DNA from 2 places in the Anaerosinus massiliensis genome. Region 2 is predicted to be linked to the other one. Evidence: a T-box and tRNA genes for the amino acid it is inferred to sense, from the RefSeq annotation. Region 2 holds a T-box; the other holds one or more tRNA genes.
The links. A T-box is a leader RNA that pairs with one kind of tRNA and senses whether it is charged. The one in region 2 lies ahead of BN6559_RS03060 (valine--tRNA ligase), so its partner is inferred to be a tRNA-Val.

Region 1 (5,844 bases), 1.4 Mb from region 2:
CGATACCTTTGCCCATTCTACTTGATTCTTATAGTCCTCATATTTGATAAAGTCGAGAGAATCGCGAACCGCAGCGCCTTTATAGACGCTTCCGATCTGCAGTTTGATAAGTGGTATTTCTTTTTGTTCCTTTAATTTTACAATGATATAGCCGGCCTTTTTTTCTCTATGTACTGCAGTAACGATTCCTACACCTTTTACGACATAATTCAATTCACCCGATTTTCCCATAGAGTATTTTCCATATTTGTCGGCCAAAGATTTTAAATCACCATTCGCTTCCTTAAAAAAACTTGGCAAATCCACCGCTTTTCTTTTCAGCTCTGGAATTGCGGTTTCATTCCAGATCGCAGCAACATTTTCTGCCGCATTAAAAGCAATATCCCCGGTTAATTTTCCCTCTTGCCCAATCGGCACAACTTTTACACATCCAGTCAGAAACACTACCATCACGAAGCACACGATTAAAATAAAACGCACACGTTTTTTCATAGACAGACTCCTATCCTCCGCATCATGAGACAGCATTCGTGTAATTACTTATTCGGTATAAACGAAAGTTTTGAGTTTCTCTACATTCTTTTTCGTAATTGCAACACAATCTACCAATTGTTTTTCATCTAATCCAGTCGTACCTTTTTTCAGATAATCATCGGCTTGCTTTACAGCCATTTCAGCGATCAGCGCCGCTTGCTGCAAAGCAGTCCCTGTCATATTACCTTCTCTGATTGCAGCAGCTGCTTCATCCGAACCATCCACACCAATCACGGCAATTCCCTTCAAACCTGCATTTTTTATCGCAGCAATTGCACCTACAGCCATCGTATCATTGCCACAAATTACGCCTTTGATATCCGGATTTGATTGTAAAATACTTTCCATTTTTTGATAAGCTTCTGTTTGCTCCCAATTTGCAGTTTGCTGTGCAACCATCTTCATGTCCGCATACTGGTCAATCACCTCATGAAATGCGCTAGAGCGAACACCGGCATTTGTATCCGATTCTTTCCCCAGCAATTCTGCATAATTTCCTTTTTCACCCATAGTCTCAACAAATACTTCGGCAATTGCTTTTGCACCTTGATAATTATTGGCAACGATTTGAGAAATTGCAACCCCGCTGCCATTGATCTCCCGATCAATTAAAAACGTTGGAATATTGTTGTCACGCGCTTTTTGAACTGCAGCGACCGTGGCATCTGCTCCCGCATTATCACAAATAATCGCGGCAGCCTTATCAGAGATTGCATTTTCAAATAGTTCTGATTGCTTCGCCGCATCATCGTCATGAGAAACTGCTTTTACTTCATATCCCAGTGCCTTCGCTTTTTTAGCGGCAGCTTCTGCCTCAGTTTTAAAGAAAGGATTCGCATGAGATGGCGTGATAATATAAATAATCTTAGAACCGCCACCAGTCAATATTTTTGTCTCCTTTGCTTTCGGTGCCGTTGTTTCTGAATCGGCTTTCGCTGGGCCACACCCTGTAAGTAAGCTCCCTATTAAAAAAATTGATAAAAGGACAACCAACATTCTTCTTAAAATTTTCATAGAAAACGCCTCCTGTTTTTATTTTTAAGCATACTCATGCATGATATAAAGCTTGCTTTATTGCTTCTTTCCAGCCTTGATATAAAGCTTTGCTTCTCGCCTCATCCATTTTCCGCTCATACTTAACCCTATCAATTCGAGAAAAAATTTGCCGTTCATCATAGATTCCAACTGTGATTGCTGCAGCGTATGCTGCTCCCATACCTGATAATGTTTCTACATTCGGCACTTGTACAGCTACCCCCAATGTATCACTTTGAAATTGCATAAGATAGGTATTCTTTGTTGGTCCTCCATCTACACGTATCTCCTTGATTTCAATTTCGGATTCTTCCTGCATAAGTGTCACAATATCTACAATTTGATACGCAATACAATCCAAAGCCGCACGTACGATTTCCGCCCGACCGGTCACTCTGGTAATGCCTGTAAGAAGACCGGTCGCTCTAGAATCCCAATACGGTGCCCCAATCCCCGTAAATGCCGGTATAAAATAACTTCGATCCTCGGCATGCGCATGCTTCGCTAACGTTTGCGCCTCTTTTTCCTGTGCGATGATTTTCACCTCATCTTTTAACCAGCGAATCACCGCACCGGTATAATGAATATTTCCCTCTAGCACATAGTGGACCTTTTCCCCCATCTTCCATGCAATCGAAGTAACTAAACCTTTTTTACTTACCATTGGCACTTCACCAATATGCATCATAACAGAAGAACCTGTACCGTAAGTAGCTTTCACCATGCCTATTTTATTGCAATTTTGCCCAAACAAAGCCGCCTGAGAATCTCCTAATACCGCATGAATAGAAACTGGATTTTCCAAATAGCCATTAAAATCTGTTACTCCATAATTTGCATCAGAAGCACATACCTCAGGAAGTGCATTACAGGGGATATCAAACATTTGGCAAATTTCTTTATCCCATGTCAGCATTGCAATATTGAATAACTGTGTTCTTGATGCATTTGAATAATCGGTTTTAAACGACTTTCCTCCCGTTAAGCGATAAACCAGCCAGCTATCCATTGTTCCAAAACAAATTTCACCCTGCGCAGCCTTTTCTCTAATACCTTTTACATTTTCTAAAATCCAGGCAAACTTAGCTGCAGAAAAATAAGGTGATACCGGCATGCCCGTAGCCGTCTTGATTTTATCAGCAAAGCCGGCTGCCTCTAATCTTTGACAAATTTCCGCACCTCTCGCACATTGCCAGACAATCGCGTTATATTCTGCTCTGCCTGTTTTACGATTCCAAACCAACGCAGTTTCCCGCTGATTACTGATTCCGATAACAGCAATTTCTTCTTTATCAATATTTGCTTTTTCCACCACCTCTTTCACAACCATTAAAACATTTTGGTAAATTTCCTCCGGATCATGCTCTACCCAACCTTTTTCATTAATCCTTTGAAGATGGGATCGATCACTTCTGGCAATTAATTCACCCTGCAAATCAAATAAAAGACCTTTTGTCCCTTGCGTACTTTGGTCAATTCCTAAAATATAATTTCCTGTCATCTTAGATCAACTCCATAACTGCTGCCGCAATCGTTTCATTACGTAATCGATGATCAAACTGCTGCTCTGCTTTATCATTTGAGGCGGTTGGATCAGGGAAGGAAAGACGGATCACTTTAATCGATGATATTTCGGCTGCAATCCGGCTTACTGTGCAGCCAAGTCGGCTATGATGCGGCTGGGGTTCTACCGTGATAATTCCTCTTGTTTCTTTTGCTGCTTTCTCCACTGCAACTGCATCAATCGGTTTCAAACAATACATATCGAGTACTCTTACATGAATTCCTTGTTCTTTCAGAATACATGCCACCTCTTCAGCCGCCTTCACCAATTCACCGCACGCAATGATCGTAGCATCGTTGCCTTCATGTAAAACGGTAGCGCGATCCATATGAAATAAAACCTTATCCTCGCCATAAACTTCCTTTGCAACATTACGTCCAACACGTACATAAGCAGGTTTTTCGTTTTGTAAAAGTGCCCGCACAACTTGCTCTGTCTGAAGATGATCACTTGGCAGATAAACGCACATATCGGGAACCGATGTCATAATTGCAAGATCATCCATCGACCTACCTTTTTGCAGCCGCGCAAATTCCAACTGAATGGATTCCATGCTCATCCCTCCAATTTATTGACTAGATATAGCCTGTTACGCAAGTAACCAAAAAGAAGTTATAGTTGCAGATGTATTTTATTTTTAATATTCAGATATTTCCGACTTTATTTCCTTGCGGTACACATACAGCAATACATCTAACATTTCTTAACCAAGAGGCCTGCTACTTTATGTATCGAATCGCCAGCAACTGTTCATTTAAAAGTTTAGATGATTTTTAAAAATCTTTAGTTAAAATTTTTCACGCACTTATTTTTTATTGCATCTTAATTCCCTATTAAATGGTTTGTTTTTAGAAATATACGCTTTGATTTCAGAATAATACCATGTTGTTTGATATATTTTTTTGAAAGTGAGCTAAAAATTTAGATAAAATATTTAGTTCACTTTTTTCATTGTCATAAAATAATACAACGAAAGAAATCCCGATTTTCTCCCCCCTATTATTTTTCTGTTGCAAAACCTATTGAATCTATAGTAAAATGAATTATATATTCGGGGTTATAGCTCAGTTGGTTAGAGTGCTTCGTTGACATCGAAGAGGTCACAGATTCGAATTCTGTTAACCCCACCAATCATGATTTTTATACACTCAATTTTGAGGTCATGCCATTCAGGTCATGGCTTTTTTTGTGTCTGCCTTCAGCGACATCCAATATATTGCAATTTTCGTAGAGACAACGCAAGCTAAATAAGCTATAATAAATTTATAAGGTGGTGTGAATATGGATACTGAATTAATGAAATACTTAGACGAAAAATTCAATAAAATTGATGCTAAATTTGACAAGCTCGAAACTAAGATTGATGCTATCCAACAAGACCTTAAAGAATTCCGAGTAGAAACTCATAATGATATCAAATCTCTTTATACCATCGTTGGAGAACTTCAAGGAAATATTGAAGAAATGCAATACGACACATCCTATATAGCCGCTAAAACATTACTTAAAAAAATGCCAAAATTCCCAAATAAATAAAGACAAAAAAGAGCCTATAAGGTACCGAAAGATTTACTTTCAGTAGCTTATAGGCTCTTTTTTCGTTTGGCGATAAATATTATGGCTTCAGCCAAATACGACAACTTTTGTGAAACATCTATCTATTCTTTTAAATCTATCTGCATTTCAGAATAACCGTCAAACTGCACCAACAACCCATCCAACGCATTCTCGACGTTCGTCAAGGTTACCTTTGATGCATCATGCCGATTTGTTAAATGAAGATCAAAGCCAAAAATTTGTTTTTCATTGTCCACATACGCACGGTTATTGCCAACATTAATCAATGAAATAACCTTATTCTCAAATAAGCGTTTGGCAATCTCCTTATACAAATCCATGTTATTACTAACAGGTTCTTGCGTTACAATTCCTACGGAAAAAATTCGAGACGTTTCATCGCACGAAACACACATTGTTAACACATCCTCATTCAATTGCTGAAAACACAAGTCGCACTCCACGTTTTCGCCATGTATTATTGTAACATTGATGAGAATGATTTTCAATATTTATAAATTCTCTTCTTTGATAAATTTCGCTAATTTAAATACACTTCGCATAGCTTCCTGATAATTTTCCGGTGTCAGGGACTGTGGTCCATCTGATAAAGCTTTCGATGGATCTGGATGTACTTCAATCATCAGCCCATCTGCGCCGGCAGCCACCGCCGCCATTGCCATAGGTTTTACCATTCTCCATTTTCCTGTACCATGGCTTGGATCCACAATGATTGGCAAATGACTTAAATGCTTCATCGCTGCAATCGCACTTAAATCCAATGTATTGCGCGTGTATTCTTCATAGGTTCTGATCCCGCGTTCACATAATACAACATTATGATTGCCCTCGCTCAGAATATATTCTGCAGCATGCAGCCATTCGTTGATCGTCGCAGCAAGACCACGTTTTAATAAAACCGGTTTATCCCCACGGCCAACCTCTTTTAACAAGCTGAAATTCTGCATGTTACGAGCACCAACCTGCAGCATATCTGCATATTTGGATACGGTTTCTACCGCTTCAACTTCCGTTACTTCCGTCACGACTTTCAATCCTGTCAATTCTCTGGCTTCTGCTAAAAATTTTAAACCTTCTGTTTCAAGCCCCTGAAAAGCATAAGGAGATGTCCGTGGCTTATAGGCCCCACCTCT
Region 2 (5,844 bases):
CAAACAAGTTGCCGTTGTAGGTGGAGGCAATGTAGCGATGGATGCAGCACGCACAGCGCTTCGTCTTGGCGCGGAGCATGTATATATCGTATATCGTCGCAGTGAGGCTGAATTGCCAGCGCGCTTGGAAGAGGTACATCATGCAAAAGAGGAAGGGATTGATTTTAAATTATTAAACAATCCGATTGCTGTTATAGGTGATGAACAAGGCTGGGTGAAGGGGCTACAATGTGTTCGCATGGAACTTGGTGAACCCGATGCATCTGGGCGTCGTCGGCCTATCGAAATTGAAGGTTCAGAATTTGAACTTTCTGTAGATACTGTTATTGTGGCGATTGGGCAAGGTCCGAATCCTTTGGTTCAGTCCACGACGCCTGGTCTTGAAACAACGCAGCGAGGTAATATAATTGCGGATGAAGAGACTTGTGAAACAAGTAAGACCGGTGTTTTTGCCGGAGGCGATATTGTGACGGGGGCGGCGACTGTTATTTTGGCTATGGGGGCAGGCAAGAAGGCCGCTGTTGCGATTGATCAGTATTTGAAAGCAAAGCGAGTGTAGACAACCTATCTTCGTACTCGTTTATAAGTGGTGTTTTATTATTTTCTAAGTTATTGGCTTAACTATAGTATTTGTCTACAGTCTAGGGTGTTGCATTTTTGATGCAACACCCATTTTTGGTTTTTTTAAAACTTTTTGTTCGTGGGGAGAGTGTGTTCGTAATTTCTTGTTGCGTCGATGCTAGGCTTGCGTTAAAATAATTTAAGGGATTTTTTGTAATAGATGAAGAAAGGTAATTGTATATATGAATTTTGTAGCAATAGATTTTGAGACAGCCAATTATAAGAGAAATAGTGCCTGCAGCGTGGCTGTAGTTGAAGTAAAGGACGGAAAAATATTTGATTCTTATTATGCATTGATTAAACCGCCTAATTTAGAATTTGAGTATACCAATATTCAAATTCATGGTATTACGCCCAATGATGTCAGAGACAAACCTAATTTTGCTCAAATTTGGCGAGATTTAAAGCCTTGTCTGCAAAATAAAATCGTTGTTGCGCATAATGCGAGCTTTGATATGAGTGTATTAAAAAGCTGTATTCAAGAGTATCATTTGGAACCGCCTAAATTTCATCATTTTTGTACCGTGCATATCGCAAAAAAAGTTTGGCCGGAACTTGAAAATCATAAATTAGGGACATTAGGACAATATTTTCATATTGATTTTCACCATCATAATGCGTTAGATGATGCGAGAACTTGTGCTGCTGTTGCTTTGTTGGCTGGAGAAAAATTAAACTCTGCGAATTTTGCAGAGCTAGCGATGAAAATAAATTTGTCAGCGAAAAGCTTTAAATTATAAATGAGGTGTTGCAATGATTTTGATTAGTGCATGTCTGTTAGGGCATCACACAAAATATAATGGTGAAGCAAACAGTCACGCATTGTTGATGCAATATAATGCTTTGGGGAAATTCGTCGCAATTTGTCCGGAATGTCTTGGCAAGCTGCCTATTCCGCATCCACCAGCAGAAATTGTAGGGGGAAATGGGCAAGATGTTCTGTTACAAAAGGCGAGAGTTGTAAATAAAATAAATACGGATGTTACAATAAATTTTATTCGTGGTGCGGAAAAAGTATTAAAAATAGCTGAGCAATATGGAATTAAAACAGCAATTTTAAAAGAACGCAGTCCTTCCTGCGGTGTTGAACAAATCTATGATGGAACTTTTCGTGGCGGAAAAATAGCCGGACAGGGTGTAACAACTGCATTACTTAGGAAGCATGGTTTTCGCGTGTATTCAGAGGAAGAAATTACGAAAGAATTATTGGTACAATTGCTAAAAGAGGCTTAAAAAACTTGACACCATATTACGACTATGATAATATATAAAAGTCAACTGACGGTATTGCTGTCACATGCGGGTGTGGCGGAATTGGCAGACGCACCAGACTTAGGATCTGGCGGGTAACCGTGGGGGTTCAAGTCCCTTCACCCGCACCATTTGAATTTGATGACCTCTGTGTTTTTCACAGAGGTTTTTTGTATACAAATATAATTTATAGGTAAGGGAGAGTTTAGTATGCATGCATCAAAAGAAATCCATGCAGAAACCAGAAAAAAAATACAAGAGAGGATTAAATTATTACGAGAACAATTGGAAAAAGATCATAATGATTTGGAATTTGAAACGCATTTACATATGATTCGAGATTTAGAAAGACTGTTAAAATAGTTGTTATACATGGTTGCATAGTGCAATATCATTTGAATTTTTAAGACCACTATTGACAAGTAGGTATAAAAAGCTGTATATTATTTGATAAGTAAAAGACGATGAAGAGAAGAGTATGTTGGTATTTCACTGGATAGAGAGGAAACTATTAGCTGAAAAGTTTCTCTGTGGATCTAACGGAAGGTAGACTCGGAGTTATTATGCTGAATTTTCAGTAAGCATAGTCGCAAGTGCTGCGTTATGGCAATTGAGTTTTGTAAGTTCGGATAACTTGCAAAAGAAGTTAAGGTGGTACCACGAAAGTTTGCTCTTTCGTCCTTGTTGGGCGGGGGAGTTTTTTATTTTGCAATAAATTTGGGAGGTTTTGTTTGAAAAATGGAAGACAAAAATATTCCGACTGTGTATGACCCACAGTCATTTGAAAAAAAATGGTATGCGTTTTGGGAAGAAAATAAACTGTTTCATGAAGAAGTAGATTATGATAAAAGACCGTTTAGTATAGTTATACCGCCACCAAATGTGACAGGACAATTACATATGGGGCATGCACTTGATAATACATTGCAAGATATTCAGATTCGCTGGCGCAGGATGCAAGGATATAATACTTTATGGATGCCTGGTACTGATCATGCGGGAATCGCTACACAAATTAAAGTAGAAGAAATGTTAGCTAAAGAAAAAGGGATATCACGTTATGATTTAGGGCGTGAGCAATTTATTGAAAAAGTTTGGGAATGGAAGCATCAATATGGAAGTAGAATTACGAAACAGTTGAGAAGTTTAGGCGCTTCATGTGATTGGGAGCGTGAACGGTTTACCTTAGATGAAGGTTGTTCAAAAGCGGTGCGTGAAGTTTTTGTGAGTCTTTATGAAAAAGGTTTAATTTATCAGGGGCATCGTATTACGAATTGGTGTCCTCGCTGCAATACAGCATTAAGTGATATTGAAGTGGAACATGAAGATGGCGAGGGGCATTTATATCATCTGCGTTACCAGATTGAAGGTACAGAGGAGTATATCCAAATCGCGACCACTCGTCCTGAAACAATGCTCGGTGATACGGGGGTTGCTGTACATCCCGATGATGTACGTTATACGCATTTAGTTGGTAAGAATTTGATTTTACCAATTGTGAATAGAAAAATACCGGTATTTGCGGATTCATATGTCGATCCAAGTTTTGGTACAGGAGCGGTAAAAGTAACACCTGCTCATGATCCCAATGATTTTGAAATGGGACAGCGGCATAATTTAGAACAGATTATCGTATTAAATACGGATGCAACGATGGCAGATAACACAGGAAAATATAAAGGGATGGATCGTTATGTATGCCGTAAGCAGATTATTGCGGATCTAAAAGATCTTGGAAATTTAGTTAAAATTGAAGCACATGCGCATGCTGTTGGACATTGTCACCGCTGTAATACGGTCATTGAGCCTATGGTGTCTAAACAATGGTTTGTAAAAATGGAATCACTTGCGAAACCTGCTATGGAGGCAGTGCAATCTGGAAAAATTCAGTTTGTTCCAGAGCGTTTTACAAAAATTTATATGAATTGGCTTGAAGGTATTCGTGATTGGTGCATCTCTAGACAACTTTGGTGGGGGCATCGTATTCCTGCATGGTATTGTGAGGACTGTGGAGAAACTGTAGTTTCTCGAGAAGATGTACATGCTTGTCCAAAATGCGGAAAAATCATGCGACAAGATGAAGATGTTCTTGATACTTGGTTTAGTTCAGGATTATGGCCTTTTTCGACAATGGGGTGGCCGGAAGAAACAGAGGAATTTAAGCAGTTTTATCCAACGAGCGTTTTAGTAACGGGCTATGATATTATATTCTTCTGGGTCGCTAGAATGATTATGATGGGATTAGAATTTGGCAAGGATATACCGTTTAAACATGTATTTATTCATGGGTTAGTTCGCGATTCTCAAGGACGGAAGATGAGCAAATCTCTGGGAAATGGAATTGATCCATTAGAGGTTATTGAGAAATATGGTGCAGATACGTTGCGCTTCATGCTGATTACTGGCAATACACCAGGGAATGATATGCGTTTTTATTGGGAGCGTGTAGAATCTACGAGAAACTTTGCGAATAAATTATGGAATGCTTCAAGATTTGTATTGATGAATTTAGAAGGGTTTGATCGAACTTTTAAACCAAGTCAGGCAGATTATACGCTTGCTGATCAATGGATTCTCAGTCGTTATAGCAAAACTGTGGAGGAAGTAACCAATAATTTAGAGAAATTTGAGCTTGGTGAAGCTGGACGAGCGCTGTATGAGTTTATTTGGAATGAGTTTTGTGATTGGTATATTGAAATGGTGAAAGCCCGGCTATATAATAAAGATGCGGTCGCTAAGCGGAAAACAGCGCAGTATGTTCTTTGTTATGTCTTGGAAAATACATTAAAATTATTGCATCCATTTATGCCTTATATTACAGAGGAAATTTGGCAGCATATTCCACATGAAGGAAAAAGTATTATGGTTGCAGCTTGGCCTACTGCGCTGCAGGATATTACATTGAGAGCAGAAGTGGAACAAGAGATGTCTACAATCATGGAAATTATCAAGGCGGTTCGTAATATGCGCGCGGAAGTGAATGTTGCGCCTGGTAAGAAAAGTGAAGTTGTTCTTCATTTTGCATCGAAAGAGCTGCAAGACATTGTAGAAACCAATGCCGAGTATTTAAGGGTATTGGCAGCAGCGGAGCCAGTTCGTATCCTTGAAAAAGAAGTAGAAAAGCCGGATAATGCGATGGCTGCTGTGGTAGATGGTGTGGAAATTTACTTGCCGTTAAAAGGTTTAATTGACGTAGAAAAAGAAACAGCACGGTTGAATAAGGAATTAACAGTTCTGGAAAAAGAATTAGCGCGCGTAAGTGGAAAGTTAGCGAATGCAGGTTTTGTTGCGAAAGCACCAAAAGAGGTTATTGAAAAAGAGAAAGAAAAACAAAAAAGTTTTGAAGATAAGCGTACTGCGATTAATGAACGACTAGCATATTTGGCTAGTTTATAAAAGGAATTGATAAAATGAATTATCAAGAATCATTAACGTATTTAGATGGACTAAACAAATTCGGAATTAATTTAGGATTGAAACGCATCACTCAATTACTCGTGCTTATGGGAAATCCACAAAATAAATATAAAACAATTCATGTGACTGGAACGAATGGTAAAGGTTCTACAACGGCCATGTTAACGGCCATTTTGAATAATGCAAAAATTAAAACTGGCATGTATATTTCACCGCATCTGGTATCTTATACCGAACGGATGCAAGTGAATGGAAAAAACATTTCAGAAGAGGATTTTGCAGAAAGTATTGCATATGTCAGTACATTTGTAGATAGGATTCTTGCAGAAGGTGGTGAGAGCCCGACACAGTTTGAGGTCATTACTGCCGCAGCGTTTTATTATTTTTCGAAGATGGAAGTTGAATATGCGGTGATTGAGGTTGGCTTGGGTGGCCTGCTTGATTCTACAAATGTGATTAAACCAGAGGTTTCTGTTATTACCAATGTGACGTTTGAACATGCGGATCGTTGTGGAGGAACCTTAGCCGGAATCGCTGAACATAAGGCAGGCATTA

Region 1: it has a tRNA-Val gene. The T-box ahead of BN6559_RS03060 (valine--tRNA ligase) is inferred to sense a tRNA for this amino acid. The anticodon was not compared.

The regions. Positions count from the first base shown of each region.
Region 1 covers NZ_LT575483.1:1,964,613-1,970,456, forward strand. The annotation lists gene BN6559_RS09435 (DUF2291 domain-containing protein) at 1-492, opposite strand, end outside; gene BN6559_RS09440 (D-ribose ABC transporter substrate-binding protein) at 541-1,548, opposite strand; gene BN6559_RS09445 (FGGY-family carbohydrate kinase) at 1,583-3,070, opposite strand; gene BN6559_RS09450 (transketolase C-terminal domain-containing protein) at 3,072-3,686, opposite strand; tRNA gene BN6559_RS09455 (tRNA-Val) at 4,187-4,263, shown strand; gene BN6559_RS09460 (hypothetical protein) at 4,415-4,669, shown strand; gene BN6559_RS09465 (hypothetical protein) at 4,792-5,106, opposite strand; gene aroF (3-deoxy-7-phosphoheptulonate synthase) at 5,203-5,844, opposite strand, start outside.
Region 2 covers NZ_LT575483.1:562,649-568,492, reverse strand. The annotation lists gene gltA (NADPH-dependent glutamate synthase) at 1-559, shown strand, start outside; gene BN6559_RS03080 (3'-5' exonuclease) at 804-1,361, shown strand; gene BN6559_RS03075 (DUF523 domain-containing protein) at 1,375-1,854, shown strand; tRNA gene BN6559_RS03070 (tRNA-Leu) at 1,921-2,003, shown strand; gene BN6559_RS03065 (aminoglycoside phosphotransferase) at 2,083-2,235, shown strand; T-box leader at 2,328-2,558, shown strand; gene BN6559_RS03060 (valine--tRNA ligase) at 2,611-5,268, shown strand; gene BN6559_RS03055 (bifunctional folylpolyglutamate synthase/dihydrofolate synthase) at 5,283-5,844, shown strand, end outside.